DNA from 4 places in the Bradyrhizobium sp. YCK136 genome. Region 1 is predicted to be linked to each of the others. Evidence: predicted binding sites of a transcription regulator. Region 1 holds the regulator's gene; each other region holds the start of a gene.
The links. Region 1 encodes PhoB, which activates phosphate uptake and scavenging genes when phosphate is short. Its sites were predicted from a motif close to TGTCATNNANCTGTCAT; they were not measured.
Positions count from the first base shown of each region.

Region 2: a site for PhoB is predicted at 3,531-3,547, ahead of ACFLEY_RS40955 (YdcH family protein). Genes of this name have one in related genera too.
Region 3: a site for PhoB is predicted at 2,079-2,095, ahead of ACFLEY_RS30515 (Orn/Lys/Arg decarboxylase N-terminal domain-containing protein). Genes of this name have one in related genera too.
Region 4: a site for PhoB is predicted at 2,847-2,863, ahead of ACFLEY_RS10205 (phospholipase C). Genes of this name have one in related genera too.

Region 1 covers NZ_CP172424.1:9,279,004-9,284,751, forward strand. The annotation lists gene argF (ornithine carbamoyltransferase) at 1-862, opposite strand, end outside; gene ACFLEY_RS44970 (aspartate aminotransferase family protein) at 862-2,070, opposite strand; gene ACFLEY_RS44975 (GcrA family cell cycle regulator) at 2,525-3,034, shown strand; gene phoB (phosphate regulon transcriptional regulator PhoB) at 3,291-3,998, opposite strand; gene phoU (phosphate signaling complex protein PhoU) at 4,021-4,737, opposite strand; gene pstB (phosphate ABC transporter ATP-binding protein PstB) at 4,749-5,570, opposite strand; gene pstA (phosphate ABC transporter permease PstA) at 5,567-5,748, opposite strand, start outside.
Region 2 covers NZ_CP172424.1:8,482,215-8,487,962, reverse strand. The annotation lists gene ACFLEY_RS40985 (5-(carboxyamino)imidazole ribonucleotide synthase) at 1-1,025, opposite strand, end outside; gene purE (5-(carboxyamino)imidazole ribonucleotide mutase) at 1,022-1,510, opposite strand; gene ACFLEY_RS40975 (GGDEF domain-containing protein) at 1,653-2,360, shown strand; gene ACFLEY_RS40970 (hypothetical protein) at 2,469-2,720, opposite strand; gene ACFLEY_RS40965 (hypothetical protein) at 2,743-2,955, opposite strand; gene ACFLEY_RS40960 (YdcH family protein) at 3,097-3,303, opposite strand; gene ACFLEY_RS40955 (YdcH family protein) at 3,632-3,814, shown strand; gene ACFLEY_RS40950 (NAD(P)/FAD-dependent oxidoreductase) at 4,037-5,140, opposite strand; gene ACFLEY_RS40945 (EAL domain-containing protein) at 5,343-5,748, shown strand, end outside.
Region 3 covers NZ_CP172424.1:6,303,035-6,308,782, forward strand. The annotation lists gene ACFLEY_RS30500 (NAD(P)/FAD-dependent oxidoreductase) at 1-38, shown strand, start outside; gene ald (alanine dehydrogenase) at 176-1,291, opposite strand; gene ACFLEY_RS30510 (Lrp/AsnC family transcriptional regulator) at 1,433-1,912, shown strand; gene ACFLEY_RS30515 (Orn/Lys/Arg decarboxylase N-terminal domain-containing protein) at 2,140-4,497, shown strand; gene ACFLEY_RS30520 (GNAT family N-acetyltransferase) at 4,504-5,082, shown strand; gene ACFLEY_RS30525 (hypothetical protein) at 5,086-5,298, opposite strand; gene ACFLEY_RS30530 (flagellar basal body rod protein FlgC) at 5,493-5,748, opposite strand, start outside.
Region 4 covers NZ_CP172424.1:2,169,730-2,175,477, forward strand. The annotation lists gene ACFLEY_RS10190 (efflux RND transporter permease subunit) at 1-492, opposite strand, end outside; gene ACFLEY_RS10195 (efflux RND transporter periplasmic adaptor subunit) at 505-1,698, opposite strand; partial or broken gene ACFLEY_RS10200 (ABC transporter substrate-binding protein) at 1,942-2,732, shown strand; gene ACFLEY_RS10205 (phospholipase C) at 2,918-4,627, shown strand; gene ACFLEY_RS10210 (cytochrome-c peroxidase) at 4,641-5,748, shown strand, end outside.

The DNA of each region.
Region 1 (5,748 bases):
CCTCGTCGAACACGACCGATTGCGGACCGTCGATCACCTCGTCGGTGACCTCCTCGCCGCGATGGGCGGGCAGGCAGTGCATGAACAGCGCGTCGGGCTTGGCCAGCGACATCAGCTTGGCATTGACCTGGTAGGGCTTGAGCACGTTGTGGCGGTGCTCGCCCTCCTTGTCGCCCATCGACACCCATGTGTCGGTGACGACGCAATCGGCGCCGCGCACGGCGGCTTCCGGATCGGTGCCGAGCATGATCGGCGCGCCTGAAGCCTTGATCCAGTCGCGCATCGCCTTCTTCGGCGCAAGCTCCGGAGGCGTTGCGACATTGAGCTGAAACTTGAAGCGCTCCGCGGCATGCGCCCAGGACGCCAGCACGTTGTTGTCATCGCCGGTCCAGGCCACCGTCCGGCCCTCGATCGGGCCGCGGTGCTCCTGATAGGTCAGAAGGTCGGCCATCACCTGGCAGGGATGCGAGCGCCGCGTCAGGCCGTTGATGACGGGCACGGTCGCGTTGGCCGCAAGCTCGAGCAAGGCGTCGTGGTTGAGGATACGGATCATGATGGCGTCGACATAGCGCGACAGCACGCGCGCGGTGTCGGCGATGGTCTCGCCGCGGCCGAGTTGCATCTCGGCGCCGGTGAGCATGATGGGCTCGCCGCCGAGCTGGCGCATGGCGACGTCGAACGACACCCGCGTACGGGTCGACGGGCGCTCGAAGATCATCGCCAGCGTCTTGCCTTCGAGCGGCCTCACCGGCTGATGCGCCTTCTGCTTCGCCTTCATGGCGGAGGAGGCATCGAGCATGCTCTTGAGCTCCGACAGCGGGAGCTCGTTGATATCGAGGAAGTGCTTCGGCGACTTGCTCATCAGCTTGCCGCCCGCTTGGTCTGACTGGACGAGATCGCGGCGCAGGCGCGTTCGAGCCGCCCGACGCTGTCCTCGATCTCGGCTTCGGTGACGATCAAGGGCGGCAGGAAACGCACGACATTGTCGCCGGCGCCGACCGTGAGCAGCTTCTCGTTACGCAGCGCCGCGACGAGATCGCCTGATGGCACCACGGCCTTGATGCCGATCAGGAGGCCCTCGCCGCGCACCTCGCTGACGACATCGCCATGACGATCGATCACGGAGGCGAGCTTCTGCTTGAGCAGCAGCGACATCTTCTGCACGTGATCGAAGAAGCCAGGCTTCAGCATGACGTCGAGCACGGCGTTCGCCGCCGCGACCGCGAGCGGATTGCCGCCGAAGGTCGAGCCGTGCGAGCCGGGACCCATGCCGGCCGCCGCGTCCGCGGTGGCCAGGATCGCACCGATCGGGAAGCCGCCGCCGAGCGCCTTGGCCAGCGACATCACGTCAGGTGTGACGCCGGTACGCCGATGCGCGAACAGATCGCCGGTGCGGCCCATGCCGGTCTGCACCTCGTCGAAGGCGAGCAGCAGGCCCTTCTCGTCGCAGAGCTGGCGCAATGCCTGGAGGAACGCAGGTGTTGCGGAACGCACGCCGCCCTCGCCCTGAATCGGCTCGATCAGGATGCCGGCGGTCTGCGGACCGATTGCCTTCTTCACGGCCTCGATGTCGCCATGCGGGACCTGGTCGAAGCCATCCATCGGCGGACCAAACCCTTCGAGATATTTTGCAGATCCCGTCGCAGCCAGCGTCGCCAGCGTGCGGCCGTGGAAGGCGCCTTCGAAGGTGATGATGCGGTAACGTTCCGGATGACCCTTGGAGAAGTGATGATGGCGGACCAGCTTGATCACACCTTCCAGCGCCTCGGCGCCGGAATTGCAGAAGAACACGAAGTCCGCGAAGCTTTCATTGCAGAGGCGCGTCGCGAGCTTCTCGCCGTCCGGACTCTGGAACAGGTTCGACATGTGCCAGAGTTTTGTGGCCTGCTCCTGCAGCGCCTTGACCAGCGCGGGATGGGCGTGGCCGAGCGCGTTCACGGCGACGCCGGAGGTAAAATCGAGATAGCGATCGCCATTGGTCGCAATCAGCCAGCAACCTTCGCCGCGCTCGAAACCGAGGTCGGATCTGGCGAAAACGGGAAGCAAATGCGGCGCTGCGCTGTTAGTCATGACGATCACTTGATGTTGCGGACGGCCTGAACACGCTCATGCAGCGCACCATTGACCGGCCCGGAAAACGAAACGTGCCGCCTTTTAAGGGCGGCACGTGACACTATCTTATGCCTGGTGAAACCGGTGTCAATGCCGCCCGAAAGCCTCGCGAAACGCTGAATCCGTAGTCTTGCGGAGCCGAAATTGCGGGGTTTTCGCCACGGAACATGTGGAAGCGAGTCGGCGGACTCTTGCGCGTGAGTCACGCCATATTGTAGCGTTTGGCTTGTCAGATACGACATCTCGTGCAGTGTTTCTGATCCTCTAAGTCCTCATGTACCGGCGTAGACGTTCGGGCGTTATCGGCGCGCCCGGCGAGCCTTAAGGGATTCTGACGGCACGGGTTTTTCGAGGCTTAGGCATTCGCCGCGAGGCGCCAGGATGGCAGCCGCACGGCGAGGGAAAGGGTGCAATGACGGTTTTGACCTGGTCCGACGATCGCGTCGAGCAGTTGAAAAAGCTCTGGGAGGCCGGATTGTCGGCCAGCCAGATCGCAGCCGAGCTCGGGAACGTGACCCGCAATGCCGTGATCGGCAAGGTACACAGGCTCGGCCTATCCGGCCGCGCCAAGAGCCCCTCATCGGCGGCTCCGCGGCCGCGCAAGGCGCGCCCCGCGCAGCACATGATGCGGGTGAGCCGCCCCATTGCGCGCGGCAACACCGCGCTGGCGCAGGCCTTCGAGGTCGAGGTGGAGGCCGAACCGGTCACCTACGACAACGTGGTGCCGATGAGCCAGCGGCTGTCGCTGCTGGAGCTGAACGAGGCGACCTGCCACTGGCCGGTCGGCGATCCCTCGAGCCCGGATTTCTTCTTCTGCGGCGGCAGGGCGCTGTCGGGCCTGCCCTACTGCGCGCAGCACTCGCGCGTGGCATATCAGCCCGCCGCGGATCGCCGGCGCGCACCGGCGAAGCCCTCGCGGTGAGTTTGTTCTGAAATCGAGTGACGGCCGTCACGCGTTGACGGCCCAACAAACTCGATGTCGTCCCGGACAAGCGCGCCTGAAGCGCGCGCAGATCCGGGACCCATAACCACCGCAAGATGTGGCTACGGGGACTCGGAGTTACCTTCTTCGCGCGACAACCACGCCCTGTGATTATGGGTCCCGGATCTGCGCTTACGCTTGTCCGAGACGACACTGAGAGTGTGGCTGTAGCCCGCTAAACCAACGCCTGCAAACCCTACGTCTGCTCCGCCTTCGCAAAGCGATCATCCAGCGCGTAGCCGGCGCCGCGGACGGTGCGGATGGGATCCTGCTCGCGGCCGAGATTGAGCAGCTTGCGCAGGCGGCCGATGTGGACGTCGACGGTGCGCTCGTCGATGTAGATGTCGCGGCCCCAGACGCTGTCGAGCAGCTGCTCGCGCGAGAACACGCGGCCGGGATGCTCCAGGAAGAACTCCAAGAGGCGATATTCGGTCGGGCCGAGGTCGATCGGCCGGCCCGAGCGCGCGACGCGGCGCTTGTCGCGATCGAGCTCGATGTCGCCATAGGCCAGCACCGTGGCGAGCCGCTCCGGGCTTGCGCGCCGCAGCAGGCCCTTCACGCGCGCCAGGAGCTCCGGCACCGAGAACGGCTTGACGATGTAGTCGTCGGCGCCGGTCGCAAGACCCCGCACCCGCTCGCTCTCCTCGCCGCGCGCGGTGAGCATGATGATCGGGAGCTGCTTGGTCTCGGGCCGGGTCCGCAGCCGGCGGCACAGCTCGATGCCCGACAGGCCCGGCAGCATCCAGTCGAGTACGATCAGATCGGGGATGTGTTCCTTGAGGCGGGTGTCGGCGTCGTCGCCGCGCATCACCGTCTCCACATCATAGCCGTCGCCTTCGAGGTTGTAGCGGAGAAGCTCGGTGAGAGCTTCCTCGTCCTCAACCACCATAATGCGTGCGCCCATGGTGTCGTCGCTCCTTAAGTCTTCAGGTATTCGGGACCGTCGTGGCGAAGGTCGTCATGTCGCCCTTCGGTCGCTTGTCGGTGATCGCCTGGCCCTCGATCATGTAGAACACGGTCTCGGCGATGTTGGTGGCGTGGTCGCCGATCCGCTCGATGTTCTTTGCGCAGAACATCAGATGGATGCAGAACGAGATGTTGCGCGGATCCTCCATCATGTAGGTGAGGAGCTCGCGGAACAGCGAGGTGCAGATGGCGTCGACTTCCTCATCGCCCTTCCACACCGCCATCGCCGCCGGCAGATCATGCGCGGCATAGGCGTCCAGCACCGACTTGACCTGCTGCTGCACGAGGTCGGTCATGTGCTCGAGGCCGCGGAACAGCTTGAGCGGATGAAAATCCGTCTCCAGCGCCGCGACGCGCTTGCCCATGTTCTTGGCGAGGTCGCCGATGCGCTCGAGATCGGTCGCAACGCGCATGGCGCCGACGATCTCGCGCAGATCGACCGCCATCGGCTGGCGGCGGGCGATGGTGAGCACGGCGCGCTCCTCGATGCGCTTCTGCAGCGCGTCGAGCTCGGTGTCGGTGGCGACGACGCGCTGGCCGAGCGCGACGTCTCGGCGGATCAGCGCGTCGACGGAATCGACGATCATGCGCTCGGCGATCCCGCCCATCTCGGCGACGAGCCGGGTGAGCTCCTGGAGGTCGGTGTCGAAGGCCTTTGCGGTATGTTCAGAACCCATGTCCCGTCTCCTCAGCCGAACCGGCCGGTGATGTAATCCTGCGTGCGCCGGTCGCTCGGCGACGTGAAGATCTTGCTGGTGTCGTCGAACTCGATCAGCTCGCCGAGATACATGAACGCGGTCTTGTCGGAGACGCGCGCCGCCTGCTGCATGTTGTGGGTGACGATCGCGATCGTGTAGTTCTCGGACAGTTCCTGAATCAGCTCCTCGACCTTGGCGGTCGAGATCGGGTCGAGCGCCGAGCAGGGCTCGTCGAACAGGATCACCTCGGGCCGCACCGCGACGGTGCGGGCGATGCAGAGGCGCTGCTGCTGGCCGCCGGAGAGCGACAGGCCGGAGGCGTTGAGCTTGTCCTTGACCTCGTTCCAAAGCGCGCCGCCGCGCAGCGCCTTCTCGACGCGGTCGTCCATCTCGGACTTCGAGATCTTCTCGTAGAGGCGGATGCCGAAGGCGATGTTCTCGTAGATCGTCATCGGGAACGGCGTCGGCTTCTGGAACACCATGCCGACGCGGGCGCGCAGCAGGTTGAGGTCGAGCTTGCCGTCGAGGATGTTGGTCTGGTCGAGCATGAGCTGGCCGGTGGCGCGCTGCCCCGGATAGAGGTCGTACATCCGGTTGAAGATGCGCAGCAGGGTCGACTTGCCGCAGCCGGACGGGCCGATGAACGCGGTGACGCGGTTGGTGCCGAGCGTCAGGTTGATGTTCTTCAGCGCGTGGTGCTCGCCGTAATAGAAGTTGAGGTTGCGCACCGTCACCTTGGCCGGCGCTTCCGGCAGCAGCGGCGCCTGGGGCAGCCCACCGGCCGCGCTCATCGATACGGAAAGCTCACTCATTTTGCGGTCCTCTCGGCGCCAAGGATGCGCGCGCCAATATTCAGGGCAAGCACGGTAATCGTGATCAGCAGCGCGCCGCTCCAGGCGAGCTGCTTCCAATAGGCGTAGGGGCTCTGGACGAAGTTGTTGATGGTGACCGGCAGGTTCGCCATCGTCTTGTTCAGGCCAAGGCTGAAGA
Region 2 (5,748 bases), 800 kb from region 1:
ATGGTCGCGCCCGGAACGCTCAGCCACTTCTCGTAATCGCTGATCTCGTCGCCGATCAGATTGGTCATGGTGACGATCTCGCCGTGGCGCACCGGCTTGCCGAGCGGCCAGCCGGCAATGGCGCGGATGTGCTGCTCGAATTGCGAGACGGAGGCGCCGTCGAGTGTCCAGTGTCCGGAATTGTGCACGCGCGGGGCGATCTCGTTGACCAACACCTTTGGTCCGGTGCCATTGGCGAGCACGAACATCTCCACCGCCAGCACGCCGACATAGTCGAGCGCGCTTGCGATCTTGCTTGCGATGCTGCGCGCCTCTTCGGCGAGCGCGTCCGGGATCGGCGCGGGCGCGCGCGATATCTTCAGGATGTGGTCGCGGTGCTCGTTCTCGGTGACGTCGAAACATTCCACCTGGCCCGCGACCGAGCGCGCGGCGATCACGGAGATCTCGCGCTCGTACGGCACGAAGGCCTCCAGGATCGCCGATTTGGTGGCGAGGCTGGTCCAGACCTTGGCGATGTCGTCGCCCGCGCGGATGATGGCCTGGCCCTTGCCGTCATAGCCGAAGCGGCGGGTCTTCAGCACGGCCGGAAGACCGATCCTTAAAATCGCCTCGCGCAACGAGGGGACGGAGGTGACGTCGGCATAGGCTGCGGTGCCGATGCCGAGCCGCGTCACGAAATCCTTCTCGGCGAGCCGGTCCTGGGTGGTCTCCAGGATCTTGCGGTTGGGCAACACCGGGCGGCGCGCGTCCAGCACCATCGCGGCGGCCGCCGGGACGTTCTCGAATTCGTAGGTGATGACGTCGACGTCGTTGGCGAACAGCTCGAGCGCCTCGACGTCGGCATATTCGGCGCAGGTCGCGTTCAGCACGACGTCGAAGGCCGGCGAGTCCGGATCGGGCGAGAACACCTGGCAGCGCAGTCCGAGCCGCGCCGCGGCCATGGCCAGCATCCGCCCCAATTGTCCGCCGCCGAGGATTCCGATGGTGTCGCCGGGCTTCAGCTTCACCTGCTTTGCGTCAGTCACGCCTTGTCCTCCGGGCGCTCGGCGACCGCCTCGGTCTGTGCCTTGCGCCAGGCGGCGAGGCGGTCGGACAAGGCTGGGTCGGACAGCGCCAGCACGGCGGCAGCAAGCAGCGCCGCGTTGATCGCGCCGGCCTTGCCGATGGCAAGGGTGCCGACCGGGATGCCCGCGGGCATCTGCACGATCGAATAGAGCGAATCGACGCCCTTGAGCGTCTTCGATTCGACGGGAACACCGAAGACCGGGAGCTCCGTCAGCGCCGCCGCCATGCCCGGTAAATGTGCAGCGCCGCCCGCACCGGCGATGATGATCTTGTAACCCGCCGCCTTCGCGCCCTTGGCGAAAGCGACCAGCCGGTCGGGTGTGCGGTGTGCCGAAACGATGCGGGTCTCGGCGGCAACGCCGAGCGCCTCCAGCGTGTCGGCGGCATGCCGCATCGTGTCCCAGTCCGACTGGCTTCCCATGATGATGGCGATCGGCGCGGTCATGACGTTAATTGTGCTCGGGAAAACAGAAACATAGGCCAGATTAACGGTTCCGACCGGCGGCTCGCAAGGCGGTGGCAAGGAGAAGGGAATGCACTATCCTGTCTTGGTGAATCCCCGCAAGCCTTCATTGAGCAGGATGCCCATGAAGAAACCAAAAAGGGCGAGCGCTGCGAAGGCCAAAAAGGGCCGGAAAATCAGCGCCAGCCGGTCCAAACCTGCCACCAAGCGTCCGGCCAAGCCGCCGCAGCGCGGAGCGTCGCTTGATGGCACCAAGGACAGTGCAAAGATCATCCGCGGGCTGCGGAGCAAGCTCAAGGCGGCGGAGCGGCGGGTCGCGGAACTGGAAGCTGCCGCCGACACCGATTTCCTGCTCGAGATTCCGAACCGGCGCGGCTTCGAGCGCGAGCTCACACGCGCCATCGCCTACATGAAGCGCTATCGCGCCACCGGCGCGCTGATCGTGCTCGATGTCGATCGGCTGAAGCCTATCAACGATTCCTTCGGCCACGCCGCCGGCGACGAGGTGCTCAAGGCGATCGTCGGCGCGCTGACGCGGCAGGTCCGCGCCTCCGACGTAGTCGGCCGGCTCGGCGGCGACGAGTTCGCGCTGCTGCTGTGGAATCTCAACGAGACCGATGCCAAGGCGAAGGCCGCGGCCTTCGAGCAGGCGATCGACGAATTATCCTTCGTCTTCCGCAGCCAGAATGTGACCGCGGGCGCCTCCGCCGGCGTCGCGTTGCTGGGGGCGCATTCCGACGCAGGCCGCGCCTTGGAGGAGGCGGATGCCGCAATGTATGTGCGCAAGGCGCGCCGGCGGCACGAGCCGCGGATCAGGCTGGTCAGCAACTGAGCATGATCCGGACCCGAAGGGCCGCGCTAGCGCAAAGTGTGCAGCGATTTTCCTCGCGACAAATGCGAAACGCGTTTGCGCGGAGATCATGCTCAAACAATAAATGCCCTACAACGTGGCCAGATCTTCCGGCACGTTGCCGAATTTGCGCAGCAGCGTCGCGTCGCCGAATTCGCCGGTCATGGGATCGCCGCTGCGGCAAAATGCGACCGCGCCGATGTGGCCGGCGCCGCGCGCCAGAATTTCGGCGCGCCGCAGCGCGGCCGTCGAGGACTGACATTCCTCCGCGGCGCCGGCGACCGGCGATCCGTCGTCATCGATCAGGAAGGGCATTGCAACGTAGTAGGTGACGTCCGACATGGCGTTGCTCCGATCATCAACATCAGGCGGCGCTGCTCCGCGCCTTGCTGCGAGAGGTCTCCGGAATGCAGCCGGCTGAAATCGCCGCCTGCAATTCCTCGAGCTCCGCCTCCAGATATTCGTTGGCCATGATCAGCGCCTTGATGGTGCTGCGCAGATTGCCGTCGCACAACGCGATCGCCCGATCGCAGGCCTGTTCATAATGGCTGTTGTCCAAAAGGGCGGTTGCCGACATCTGCGTTGTCCTTGCTAGGTTCCTTGGGCGTTTCTCTGGGGCGTTTCCTGGGGGCGTTTGGTGCCTGAATGTTCCTATTTTGTTCTTTTGGAGTCAAGAGGATTCACCCGGCTCGCCCCGCCGCGAAAAGCCCGCTGGGGATCAGGCGATGATGTCGGGCGTGATCTGGTCTTCGATGAAGGCGATGCGGTCGCGCAACAACAGCTTGCGCTTCTTCAGCCGCTGTAACCGCAATAGGTCGGGGGCAGGCGATTGATGCAGTGCATCGATCGCCGCGTCGAGATCTCGGTGTTCCTGCTGCAACCGGGCGAGCTCGGCTTCGAGTTCGCTCTCGTCTTCATGGGTCATGTCTGCGGTGGCCGAAAAACCGATAGTCGTGAGATTAAGGCTGTGGATGCCCTGTGGAAATTATCGTCCTTGCGCGCCGTGACCGCAAGCGATCTCGGGCCGTCGCTCACCGATCTCTCGCAAGATATTTCGACGGTTCGCTGCGGCGCTGCGCAAGCGCATTGATATCATGGATTTTTCCCAGCGCGGTTCCTTACTCACGCTTCGCTACATATGAATTTTCAAAAATGACACGACGACGACGGATATCCATCGACAGAACGAATCGGTGATGTACACTTCGTCGTCCGGATTGAATCCAAGGTCACCCCTACCGAGGAGGTTTCGAATGACAATTCAGGCACATCTGGTTGAATTGGAACGGAAGCATAAAACTCTCGAAAACGAATTGCACGAAGCTCTCGTGCACCTTTCAACAGACGACCTGCAAATTGTTGAGTTGAAGCGCCGGAAGTTGATGGTCAAGGACCAGATCGAGCGTCTGAAGCACACTGGCGACACGCTTCACTAGTAAACCCCGTATTCAGCGTAGAGTTTGATCGTACCCCTTCAGGCAGGGGTGAGTGCTGTTGCGCTCATCCCTGTTGGAAGATGCGAAGCCGCGCAAGGACATTTGCGCGGCGTCCAGAGCTATTTCCGTTCCGACGGAATCGGAACGGAAATAGCTCCGGCTTCTTGTTTGGACGCGTTTTCTTCTTTGCGCGAAGTGGTATCCGCTTCGCTTGAAGACGCTTTAGATATTTGCGAGCTCGGCGACGTGATCGGCGATCGCGAGCGAGGACGTCAGTCCCGGCGATTCGATGCCGAACAGGTTGATCAGGCCTGCCACGCCGTGATCGCGCGGACCCTGCATCAGGAAATCCTGCGTGGCGACCGCCGGCGGCACGATCTTCGGGCGGATGCCCGAATAGCTCGGCATCAACGCGCCGTCAGGCAGCGTCGGCCAGTATCTCCGGATCGCCGGATAGAAGCGCTCGGCGCGTGACGGATCGACCTCGTAGTTGATCGTCTCGATCCACTCGACGTCAGGGCCGAAACGCGCCTGCCCCGCCATGTCCAGCGTCAGATGCACGCCGAGGCCGCCGGGCTCGGGCACCGGATAGATCAAGTGCGAGAACGGCGCCTTGGCGTTGCAGCTGAAGTAATTTCCCTTGGCCAGATAGGCCAGCGGAATCCGGTCCAGCGGCATGCCGTCGATATTGCGCGCCACCGTTGTCGCCGCGAGGCCCGCAGCGTTGACGAGGAGGCTGCATTGCAGCGCCATCGGTGCCTCGCCGCCGGCCTCGACCTCGATCATGCCGGCGGCCGCCTTGGCACGGATCAGCGGGGTGTGAAACGCGAAGGCCGCGCCGGCTTCCTCGGCCTCGCCGCGCAGCGAGAGCATGTAGGCGTGGCTGTCGATGATGCCGGTCGAGGGCGAGAGCAGCGCGGCGTCGCAGGCGAGCGCCGGCTCCAGCGCGCGTGCGGCCTCGCCCGTGAGCAACTGCATGTCGAGCACGCCATTGGCCTCGGCGTGCGCCTTGATCGATTGCAGCTTCTCGGTTTCCTTCGCATTGGTCGCGACGATCAGCTTGCCGCAATTCTTGTGCGGGATGCCGCGCTCGCCGCAGTAGCGGTAGAGCGCGTGCTTGCCGCTGACGCACATGCGCGCCATCCAGCTTCCGGCGCGGTAGTAGATGCCGGCATGGATCACCTCGCTGTTGCGCGAGGAGGTGATGGTGCCGATGGCCTCGGCTTCCTCGAGCACGATGACCTCGCGCCCGGCCTGGGCCAGCCTTCGAGCCACCGCGAGCCCGACCACGCCGGCTCCGATGACGATGCAGTCGACCCTATCCATGGTTGTGCAGGAGGTCCGCTGGAAGCGCCGGTGGCATCAAGCCCGGGAACGAGGGCGCGGGGTCATTTTCCGTTAAGGAAGCATTTATCATGTCAGGGCAATTGCCGTATTTAACGTGACATTTTTCTGTTGCGCGTACAGGCGTTTACCCGATCCAAACCCGTGAGGCCAGACAATCCGACGTTGAAATCGCGGGTGGCTGATGGCTGAGAAGAACTGGCACGCGGACAGCACGATTCTGATTGCTGTGCAGGCCGTTGTGTGCCTGATCGGCACGGTCGCGCCTGCGCGTGCCTTTGCGCTGTCGGACAGCTTCGCCCCGCCGAGCTCGCTCGACAACCTCGATCCCAACCTGATCTGGGAAGCCCTGATCGGGGGCATCGTCGTCTGTGCGTTCCTGGTGGCAATCGCGTTGTGGATCCACTCCGCGCTGCGCCGGACCAGGCGGTTGCAGCTGCGGCGCAACGCCTTCGTCTCCTCCGCCATGAACAATCTCAACCAGGGCGTGGTGATGACCGATGCGCAGCGGCGCGTCATCTTCTGCAATGACCGCTATCTCGAGATCTATGGCCTGTCACGGTCGGATCTGTGGGCCGACATGAACGGCC
Region 3 (5,748 bases), 3.0 Mb from region 1:
ATCCGGATCTTGGGCAGTACAGGCTGACGAAGGCGTAGAGTTGATGGCGCCCACAACGTCGGCGCACCCTCTCTCCACGTCGTCATTGCGAGCGCAGCGAAGCAATCCAGAATCTTTGCGTGGAGATACTCTGGATTGCTTCGCTACGCTCGCAATGACGGAACTGGCGGCCCGTCTACGCCGCGAGCCCGGTCTCCACCGGAGCGAACTCCAGCCCGAGGCTTTCCGCGACCGCCTTGTTGGTGATGCGGCCACGGTGGACATTCAGGCCGTTGCGCAAATGCGGGTTCTCCAGCACCGCCGTAAAACCCTTGTTCGCGAGCATCAGGCCGAACGGCAGCGTCGCGTTGTTCAGCGCCTGGCTCGACGTGACAGGCACCGCACCCGGCATGTTGGCGACGCAATAATGCACGACGCCGTCGACCTCGTAGGTCGGGTCCGTGTGCGTGGTCGCATGAGAGGTCTCGAAGCAACCGCCCTGGTCGATGGCGACATCGACCAGCACCGCGCCCCGCCGCATCGATTTCAGCATCGCGCGCGTGACGAGTTTGGGCGCGCTCGCGCCCGGCACCAGCACCGCACCGATCACGACGTCGGCGGCAAAGACCTCCTCCTCGACCGCCTCGATGGTTGAAAAGCGGGTGCGCACCCGTCCGAGAAAGACATCGTCCAGCTCGCGCAGCCGGGGAATCGAGCGATCGATCACCGTGACCTCCGCGCCAAGGCCCGCGGCCATGCGCGCGGCCTGTGTTCCCACCACGCCGCCGCCGAGCACGACGACCCGCGCCGGCTGCACGCCGGGCACGCCGCCCAGCAAAAGCCCGCGACCGCCGGCCGACCGCTTGAGCGCGGCGCCAGCGGCCTCGATGGCGAGGCGGCCGGCGACTTCGCTCATCGGCGCAAGCAGGGGGAGGTGACCGGCCGCGTCGGTGACGGTTTCATAGGCGATCGCCGTACAGCCGGAGGCGAGCAAGCCCTTGGCCTGTTCGGGGTCCGGTGCAAGATGGAGGTAAGTAAACAGGATCTGGCTTTCGCGAAGCTGGGTCCATTCGCTCTTCTGCGGCTCCTTCACCTTCACGATCATGTCGGAACTGGCGAAGACGTCGCGGGCGCTCCCGGCGATCTCCGCCCCTGCCCGCCGATAGACCTCGTCAGAAGCACCGATGCCGCTGCCAGCGCCTGTCTCGACCGTCACCTGATGCCCGGCCGCGACATATTCACGGACCGCGCCCGGGGTGAGCCCGACGCGATATTCCTGCACCTTGATCTCCTTGGGCACACCGACACGCATCCTGGGCTCCTTCCAACGTCTTGATTCACCTCGCCATGGTAGCGACGGGTCCAGTTTGGTTTCGTGCAAATATCAGCTAGTTTCGCGATCTCCGCGCCGGTTTCCGGCGCCGAAGTGCCCTTTCACGCTGGAAACGAAACATTGGCCCTCGACCGGAAAGACCTCGCCATCCTCGCGGAACTCACGACCAACGCGCGGGCCAGCCACACCGAGCTTGCCAACAAGGTCGGACTATCCAGCACGGCGCTGGCGCGGCGGCAAAAGGCGCTGGAGGACGACGGCTACATCCAGGCCTATCAGGCCGCGCTCGACCTGGCGCAGTTCGGCCTCACCACGACGGTGCTGGTGCGCATTGCGCTGGAGAGCCAGAGCGACGAGGCGCTGAAAGCGTTCGAGGCGGAGGTGGTGAAATGCCCCTCCGTCGTGCGTTGCTTCCTGATGTCGGGCACCGACGACTACATCCTGATCGTGCTCGCGCGCGACATCGAGGATTTCGAGCGCATCCACCGCACCGAGCTGTCGCGATTGCCGCGCGTCGCGCGGGTGCAATCGAGCTTCGCGCTGCGCGAAGTCGTCAACCGCGCCGTGCCGACGGTGGTGTTCAGCGAGGCCAAGCGGTAACGGACTTCTCCCTCTCGCCGTTCTTACGGGAGAGGGCTTGGGGTGAGGGGCTGCACCCACAAAGGCGGTGATAGTCGGACTCGCGGAAGCTCCCCCTCACCCGGATTGCTGCGCAATCCGGCCTCTCCCCGTAAGCGGGGAGAGGCGAAACGCCAGCCGCACATCCTGTCATCCAACTGTCATCGAATGTGCCGAGAGCTGTGTCTCCAGTACATTCGGGACAGACAATGGACTATTTCAAGCGCTTCAACTTCCTGTTCGCCGCACCCGTGTTCGACGCCGACGACCTCGAAGGCGTCCGCTTCAACCAGATCATCGAGGAGATCCAGCGCTCCGGCTTCGAGGTCGTCCGGGCCCGCAAGCTGGAGGACGCGGAGATGGCGGTGCAGACCGACGCCGCGATCGGCTGCATGGTGGTGGACTGGGGCAAGAAGGGCCTGGAGGGCAAGACCTCGGCGCTGATCAATTTGATGCGGCGCCGCGGCCTCGACTTCCCGATCATCCTCCTGATCCGGCGCAAGCGCTTCGAGGATTTGCCGGTCGAGGTGCTCGACTTCATCGACGGTTACGTCTTCCTCTCCGAGGAGACGCCGACCTTCATCGCCAAGAACCTGATCAGCCGGCTCAAGCAATATGCCGAGACGCTGAAGACGCCGTTCTTCGGCGCGCTGGTCGACTATGCCGAGGAAGGCAACCAGCTCTGGACCTGTCCGGGCCACAATGGCGGCGTGTTCTACAATCGCAGCCCCATCGGCCGGGTGTTCGTCGAGCATCTCGGCGAATCCGTGTTCCGCGACGACCTCGACAATTCCGTGCTCGACCTCGGCGACCTCCTTACCCATGAGGGCCCGGCGCTGAAGGCGCAGAAGGAGGCAGCGGCGATCTTCGGCGCGGAGAAGACCTATTTCGTGCTCAACGGCACCTCGACCTCGAACAAGGTCGCGCTCGGCGCGCTCGTCACCGACGGCGACCTCGTGCTGTTCGACCGCAACAACCACAAGGCCGCTCATCACGGCGCGCTGATGATCAATGGCGGCATCCCGGTCTACGTCCCGACCATCCGCAACGCCTGGGGCCTGATCGGCCCGATGCGCTGGGACATGCTCGACGAGAAGGCCCTGCGCGAGGCGATCCGCAACCATCCGCTGGTTAGGGATCGCGACGCCTGGCGCAAGGAACGGCCGTTCCGCGTCGCCGTGGTCGAACAGTGCACCTATGACGGCTCGATCCACAGCGCCGAGATGATCCTGAAGCGCATCGGCCATCTCTGCGAGTACATCCTGTTCGACGAGGCCTGGGCCGGCTTCATGAAATTCCACCCGCTCTATGCCGGCCGTTTCGCCATGGGGCTGGCGAACCTTCCCCCGGAAGCGCCCGGCATCATCGCGACGCAGTCGACCCACAAGCAACTCGCGAGCTTCTCGCAGGCCTCGCAAATCCACATCAAGGACCGTCACATCCGCGGCCAGAAGCGGCGGGTCGAGCACCGCCGCTTCAACGAAAGCTTCATGCAGCACGCTTCCACGTCACCGTTCTACCCGCTGTTCGCATCCCTCGACGTCGGCGCGCAGATGATGAAGGGGCGCTCCGGCGAAGTGCTGTGGGACGACACGATCCGGCTCGGCATCGAGCTGCGCAAGAAGATCCGCGCGATGCGGCGTGAGTTCGAGGAGAAGGAGCAGAACCCCGATCGGCGCTGGTTCTTCGAGCCCTTCGTCCCGGATCGCGTCGCCATCCCCGACGTCAGCCGCCCCGGTGCCGCCCACAACGTCGCCTGGGAGACGCTATCCACCGACGAGCTCGCCACCAATCCCGCCTTGTGGCAACTCTCTCCGGATACCAACTGGCACGGCTTTCCCGATCTCGCGGAAGGCTTTGCCATGACCGATCCGAACAAGCTGACGCTGCTCACGCCTGGCTTCGATCGCACCACCGGCGCCTATGCCGAGCACGGCATCCCCGCCCCCGTCGTCGCGCAATATCTGCGCGAGAACCGCATCGTGCCGGAGAAGAACGACCTCAACTCCCTGCTCTTCCTGCTCACTCCCGGCGTCGAGGCGAGCAAGGCCGGCACGCTGATCTCCGGCCTCGTCGCCTTCAAGAGGCTGCACGACGACAATGCGTTGCTGGCGGACGCAATCCCGGAATTCTACCAGCGGCGGCAGGCGCGCTATGCCGGCGTGCGGCTGCGCGATCTCTGCGGCGACATGCACCGTTTCTTCCGCGCCGCCGATGTCAGCGCGCTCCAGGCGCGGCAGTTCATGCCCGAGCACATGCCTGAGATCGCGATGTCGCCCCGCGATGCCGCCCGCTATTTGTTCCGCAACGACGTCGACTATCTGCCGATCGAGGCGATCGCGGGCCGCATCGCCACCACGCCCTTCGTGGTCTATCCGCCCGGCATCGCCACCATCGTGCCCGGCGAGCGGCTGACGGAACGCGCCAAGCCCATGGTCGACTATCTCAAGATGTTCGAGACCTGCTTCAACACGTTCCCGGGCTTCGACGTCGAAATCCAGGGCGTCTACAAGGAGATCGATGCCCAGGGCCGTATCGGGCTCTATACTTACGTCGTTGCCGAGTAGGTGCCGATGAACGAAACAGCCGCAATCCGCGCGGATGACGAGCCGGTCCAGGTCCGCCCCTCGCGCGAGAGCGATGTCGAGGCGATGCTGGCGATCTACCGCCATCATGTCCGCAACGGCGTGCCGCGCGATGTCGAGGGAACCGGCGCGCCGGAGCCGGACGATCTGCGCGACCGGCGCAAGAACCTGAAGCAGACCCGCCTGCCGCATCTGGTCGCGACCTATCGCGGCGAGGTGGTCGGCTACGCCTATGCGGTGCTGTTCCGCAAGCGCCCGGCCTATCGCTACACCGCCAAGCACTCGATCTACGTCCACCACGCGCATCTCGGCCGCGGCGTCGGACGGCTATTGCTCCAGGAGCTGGTCGATGTTTGTGCGGCGGCCGGCTTCCGCCAGATGATCGGCTATATCGACGCCGACAACGCGCCCTCGCTGGCGCTGCACGAAAAGTTCGGTTTCGCGCGCGCCGGCCTGCTCTGCGGCGTCGCCTACCGGCACGGCCGCTGGTCCGACACCGTCATGGTGCAACGCTCGCTCGGCGCGGGCGCAACCGCGCCGCCGCCGGCAACGGCACCCGGCCGGTAAGCCTTACGAGGGGAAGTCGGCCGGTCTGACGTGGATGCGATCGGCATGCAGCGACCAGTCACACAACGCCTGGTCCTTGCAAAACCGCGCCTTCGCCCGTTCCCTGGCCTCGTCCTCGTCGGCGGCGTCGATCTCGAGCGTGCCCTGGCAGACCTCGATCTGCCGGCCGTACTCCCCGAGCACGTCCTTCATGAACCTGACGACATAAGTGGACATGGGACCTCCTGCTGCCTCGGCAGCACTCTAATCCCATTTACCCGGTTTCGGGGAGGCAGATTTTGACCGGGATCAAGGCCGGCAACGGTTCCCGCCGCCGGTCCAGGCGCCGGTTCGATCCGTCTGCCGCCCCGCCTTCCCAAAGCCTCGCGGAAGGCGCGCGCGACACCGGGCGCACGGGCCGACGTCAACCATTACGTCTTGATATCGAGCAGCGACTCTGTCGTCTCGGCGTAGGCTTGAATGACCTTCGCATTGGCAATGAAGCTGTACTTCGCGGTCGCCAGTTCAACGAATTCGTTGGCGAGATCGACATTCGGCGCTGCGACCAGGCCGTCCTGGTTTGCGAAGGGAGCGCTCGGATCCGACTGTGCGATATAGCTCGGCGAAACCGCCGACACGGTCGCGACCGTACCGCCGGGCGTCGAGCCGCTCGATTGGGAGACCTGA
Region 4 (5,748 bases), 2.7 Mb from region 1:
GCGGATGTTGATGGTGGCGTAGTTGCTCAAATAGAGACTGTCGAACCGGGAGTCCGGCGAGGTCAGTGTCACGAACAGCAGGATCGAGGTCGATTTCTTCTGGACGGTGACGCCCTGGTTCTGCACGGACGTCGGCAGTTGCGACAGCGCGCTGGAGACGCGGTTCTGCACCAGCACCTGCGCGAAGTTGAGGTCGGTGCCGATCTTGAAGGTCACGGTCAGCGTATAGGTGCCGTCGGAGCCGCTGTAGGACTGCATGTAGAGCATGTCCTCGACGCCATTGACCTGTTGTTCGATCGGCAGGGCTACCGTGTCGATCACGGTCTTGGCGCTGGCGCCGGGATAGCGCGTGGTGACCTGCACGGTCGGCGGCACCACGTCGGGGTATTGCGCGATCGCGAGGTTGAACAGCGCGACGCCGCCGATCAGGATCATCAGCAGTGCGATGACGTTCGAGAGGACCGGCCGCTCGATGAAGAATTTTGAGATCATGGCAGGCAGCTCCTACTTGGCAGACGCCTGCGGCTGCTCGATCTTCGTCACTTGCGGGTCGATCTTCTGGCCCGGGATCACCCGCAGCAGCCCCGCGATCACGACGCGGTCGTCCGGCTTCAGCCCGCTCTCGATCACGCGCAGGCCGTTATCGGTGGGGCCGATCTGCACCTTGCGCTGCTCGACGACGTTGTCGCCATTGACCACCAGCAGATAGCGGCCGCCCTGGTCGCTGCCGAGCGCGGTATCGGGAACGAGGAGCGCGCCCTTCTCCTGGTCGAAGGGCACGCGGACGCGGACGAAATAGCCGGGCAGCAGCACCCGCTTGTCGTTGGGGACGAGGCCGCGCACGGCAAGCGTACCGGTCGACTGGTTGAGAGTCGGCGAGACGTAGTCGAGCTTGCCTTCATGCGGATAGCCGGTTTCGTTTTGGAGGCCGACTTGAATCGGAAATTGCTTGAGGTCGGTGGGCGTCAGTCCCCGGCGGGCCGCTTCGGCGCGGATGCGTAGCACGTCCTGCTCGTTGACGGTGAAGTTCACCCAGATCGGGTCCATCGCGACGATGGTCGCGAGCTGGGTCGGGGAGGAGACGCCGACGAGCTCGCCGATCGAGACCATGTGGGCGCTGACGACGCCGTCGAACGGCGCGGTGACCTTGGTGTAGCCGTAGTTGACCTCGGCGATCCTGGTGTTGGCCTGCGCCTGCAGGAGATTGGCCTGCGCGTTTTCGCGCGTTGACGTCGAGGTGTCGAGGGTGGCCTGCGAGACCGCCTGCCGCTGCACCAGATCGCTTTGCCGCTTGAAGTCGGCCTCCGCCTGCCGGAGCGAGGCCTGGGCGCCGGCCTCGGCCGCCTGGGCCTGCTCGAGCTTCAGCTTGTAGGTCTCGGGCTCGATGGTAAAGAGCTGGGTGCCCTGCTTGACGAAGGTGCCGTCCTGGTAGTCGATCGACTGCAGGAAACCCTGCACGCGCGCCACCAAGTCGACATTCTTGATCGGCGCGGTGTTGCCGGTGGCCTCGACATAGCGCGTCACCGGCCGCTGCACGGGCGTCGCCACGTCCACCTTGGGCGGGGGCGGAGCCACGTAGGCGTTCTTGTCCTCGCAGCCGGCGAGCGCGATCACGGCGGCCGTGGCGGCTAGCGCCCGTCCAACATGTCTCCACGCTCCATTGCGATGTGCGGGAGATGCGGGATTCGCGCGCGTCATTCGGTGGCCCCCGATTGCTGTCTGTCGGTGCGGCAGGCTACCAACAAATGTCCGGCCGTGGAACACCATAGCCATGGCGGTCGTCGGCCTTGCACGGCGAACGGCGGTGTGGCCTTTGACAGGTTTGTCATGACAAACCGCTTTTCACCGCGCGCACGATCGACCAGAATTGTGTCAAAGGTCGTGTGGCGGAAGCGAAGCGGTCGGGACGACGAGAACAAGAAAACGCGAGGAGAACATGACATGTCCGCGTCCGTCCAATCGGCCCTCTCCGGTCTCGTTCTCGCGGCGGCGGTTGCCATGCCCGCGCTAGCCGATGGGCTGAAGGACGAGATCGCGCCGACCGGTAAGCTGCGGGTCGCGATCGCAATCAGCCCCGCAGGCGGCGCATTCTGGTCGACCAGGACGGAAACCGGCTATGCCGGCGTGCCGGTGGACCTCGGCAAGGAGATGGCGGCCCAGCTCGGCGTTGGTGTCGAATATGTCGTGCACCAAAATTCCGGACAGATCACCGATGCGGCCAGCAAAGGCACCTGGGATGTCACCTGGCTGCCAAAGGACCCCGAGCGCGAGAGCAAGATGATGTTCGGGCCGATCTACGAGGTCGCGGACGCCACCTACATCGTCAAGGCTGGTTCGAACGTGACCAATTTTGCCTCGCTCGCCAGCCCGGCATCAAGGTCGCGGCCGTCAACGCCACCACCACCATGCGTGGCGCTGTCGCGCATCTCAGGAACGCTGAGGTCACCGGCTATCAGACCTATGACGAGATCTTCGGCCTCCTGAAGAGCGGCGAGATCGACGCCTTCGCGCTGTCGCGCGACCAGCTCAACAAGATGGCGCAGAAGATTCCCGGTACAAAGGTGCTGGACGAGACGTTCAAGAAGACGGTGACAGCCGTCGCGGTGCCGCTCGGCCACAGCCTGGCGCTGACCTTCGTCACCAAATTCATGAACGAGGCGACGATCAACGGCACCTTGCGCAAGGCCTATGACAACAATGGCCTGAAGGATTCTCCGATCCGCACCGAGTAGACGCCCGCTGTGGCGGACTCCTCACCATGAGGGTCGAGGAAGGCAGCTTCGGGCAAATCGCCCGTGTAGAAAATCTTGTCTGAACAACTGCGCAAAGTGTCTCTTGCGTCAAACTGACACAGCTCTGTCATCGCGCGCCATTAACGTTCCCGGGGTCGGCGTCAATCCTTCGGGGCAACACAACAATGAAATCCAGATTTCTGACGACGGCCGCGATTTTCGCGGCCGCGACGGCACTCGCATGCGCCATGCCTGTTCTCGCGGACGATTTCGGTCGGGACCGCGATCATGATCACGATCGTCACCGTCATCCGCATGACATCCACACCGAGACGCCGATCAAGCATCTCGTGATCATCTTCAACGAGAACCGCTCGTTCGACCATTATTTCGCGACCTATCCGAACGCGGCCAATCCGTCCGGCTCTATACCCTTCGTGCCGAAGCCGCACACGCCGAAGGTCAACAACCTCGTCACGGCGAACCTGCTGGTCAACAACCCGAACAACAGCCCGGCCAACGGCACCGGCGCGACGGATCCGTTCCGTCTCGACCGCACCCAGGCCAACACGCGCTCGCAGAACCATGCCTACACGCCCGAGCAGCAGGCGGTGGACAACGGCAAGGAAGACCTGTTCCCGAAATTCACCGGCCGCGGCACGGCCGGCGGCGCCGGCGCGTTCGGCACCAACGGCCAGGTGATGGGCTATTTCGACGGCAACACCGTCACGGCCTTCTGGAACTACGCCCAGCACTTCGCCATGAGCGACAATCACTGGACCGACACCTTTGGTCCGTCGACGCCTGGCATGCTCGAGGTGATCTCCGGCCAGACCAACGGTGCCAAGAACATCGTCGGCATCTCGACGCAGACCGTTCCCGACGGCCAGGGCGGCCTGACGCTGGTCGGCGACACGGATCCGGGCATCGACGCCTGCTCGAGCACGACCAGCACGATCCTGATGGACGGCAAGAACATCGGCGACCTGCTCAACGCCGAGCACATCAGTTGGGGCAGCTTCATGGGCGGCTTCGACCTGACGCTCAAGAACGCCAATGGTACAACGGGCTGCGCGCGCAGCACGTTCTCCAGCACCGTCAACGGCACCACCGCGGACTACATTCCGCACCATGCCTGGTTCCAGTACTACAAGTCGACCGCCAACCCGACCCATGCGCGGCCGAGCTCGGTCCACGCGATCGGCCATACCCACGACTTCAACGGCAAGGTCGATCCGGCCAACCACAATTACGATCTCGAGGACTTCTACGCCGCGGTGAAGGCCGGCCATTTCCCGGCCGTGTCCTACATCAAGATGCCGGCCTTCCAGGACGGTCACGCCGGCTACTCCGACCCGCTCGACGAGCAGGTCGGCAATGTCGAGCTGATCAACTTCCTCCAGAAGCAACCGGAGTGGCGCGAGACCGCGGTCATCATCACCTATGACGACTCCGACGGCTGGTACGATCACCAATACGTCGCGCCGAAGAGCGCCTCCTACGATCCGACCGCCGACCAGGTCAACGGTCCGGGCCTGTGCGGTCTCGGCCCGCAGAAGCAGCCGGCGCCGAAGGGGCTTAGCGGCAAGCCGGTGAACGGCCGCTGCGGTCCGGGCACCCGCGTTCCCTTCATCGTGGTTTCGCCCTATGCGAGGACGAACTTCGTCAGCCACACCTACATTTCGCAGGCCTCGGTGGTGCGGTTCATCGAGGACAATTGGCTGCGCGGCCAGCGTCTCGGCGGCGGCTCGTTCGACGCCAGCGCCGGGTCGATCATGGACCTGTTCGACTTCGATCATGATCATCGCCACGATCTCCGGGTGGACGCGCTGTTCCTTGACCCGACCTCCGGCACTGTCATGACCAGCCCGCCGGACGAGCATCACCATCACTAAGACGCAAGGTCATATGAACAGCCGCACCATGTGGCTTTTCGGCGCCGGTCTGCTTTGTCTGGCCGGCGCCGTCCTTGCCGTCGCGACGCAGGGATTTGCGGAAGCAAATCCCGCGGGTGCGAATCCGAACCCGGTTCGTCTCATGCGTCCGCCGGCCGCTCCGCTCTCGGCGATGGCGCAGCTCGGCAGGGAAATTTTTTACGACGCTTCGCTGTCGTCCTCGGGCGCGCTGTCATGCGCGTCCTGTCACAGCCCGGATCACGCCTACGGTCCGCCCAATGACGGGCCGGTCATGCTCGGCGGCGCGACCTTGTCGCGCCCGGGTGCACGCGCGGTGCCGTCGCTGACATATCTCGATCGCCATCCGAATTTCAGCATCGGCCCCGACAGGGGCGACGACGACAACGTCATCGACCTCGCGCAGATGGCCGCGCTCGGCCAGCAGGCTGCGCGCACCACCAAGACCGCGGGCGGTAGCGGCGCGTCGGCGAACATCGTGCCGCAAGGCGGCCTGTTCTGGGACGGCCGCGCCGATACGTTGCAGGACCAGGCGCTGTTTCCGCTGCTCGATCCCAACGAGATGGACGGCGGCAGCGCCGAGATCGTCGCAGGCAAGCTGCGCCGCGCCTCTTACGCCAGCCGCTTCGTCGAGCTGTTCAGCGCCCGCGTGCTCGACAATCAGCGGCTGCTGATCGCGGAAGCGATGTTCGCGGTGGCGCGCTATCAGGTCGAGGAGCCGAGCTTCCATCCCTACACCAGCAAGTACGACTACTGGCTCGAGGGCAAGGCGCGGCTGTCCGAGGGCGAGCTGCGCGGGCTGCAAGCGTTCAACGATCCCGACAAGGCCAATTGCGCCGGCTGCCACACCTCGGCACCGACCCGCGACGGCCTGCCGCCGCTGTTCACCGATCACCAATACGAGGCGCTCGGCGCCCCGCGCAACGCCGCGCTCGCTAAGAATCGCGACCCCAATTATTTCGACCTCGGCGTTTGCGGCCCGCATCGCACCGACATGCCCGAGCAGACGCAATATTGCGGCATGTTCCTGACGCCGACGCTGCGCAACACCGCAGTGCGCCACGCGTTCTTCCACAACGGCGTTTTCCGCAACCTCGAGCAGG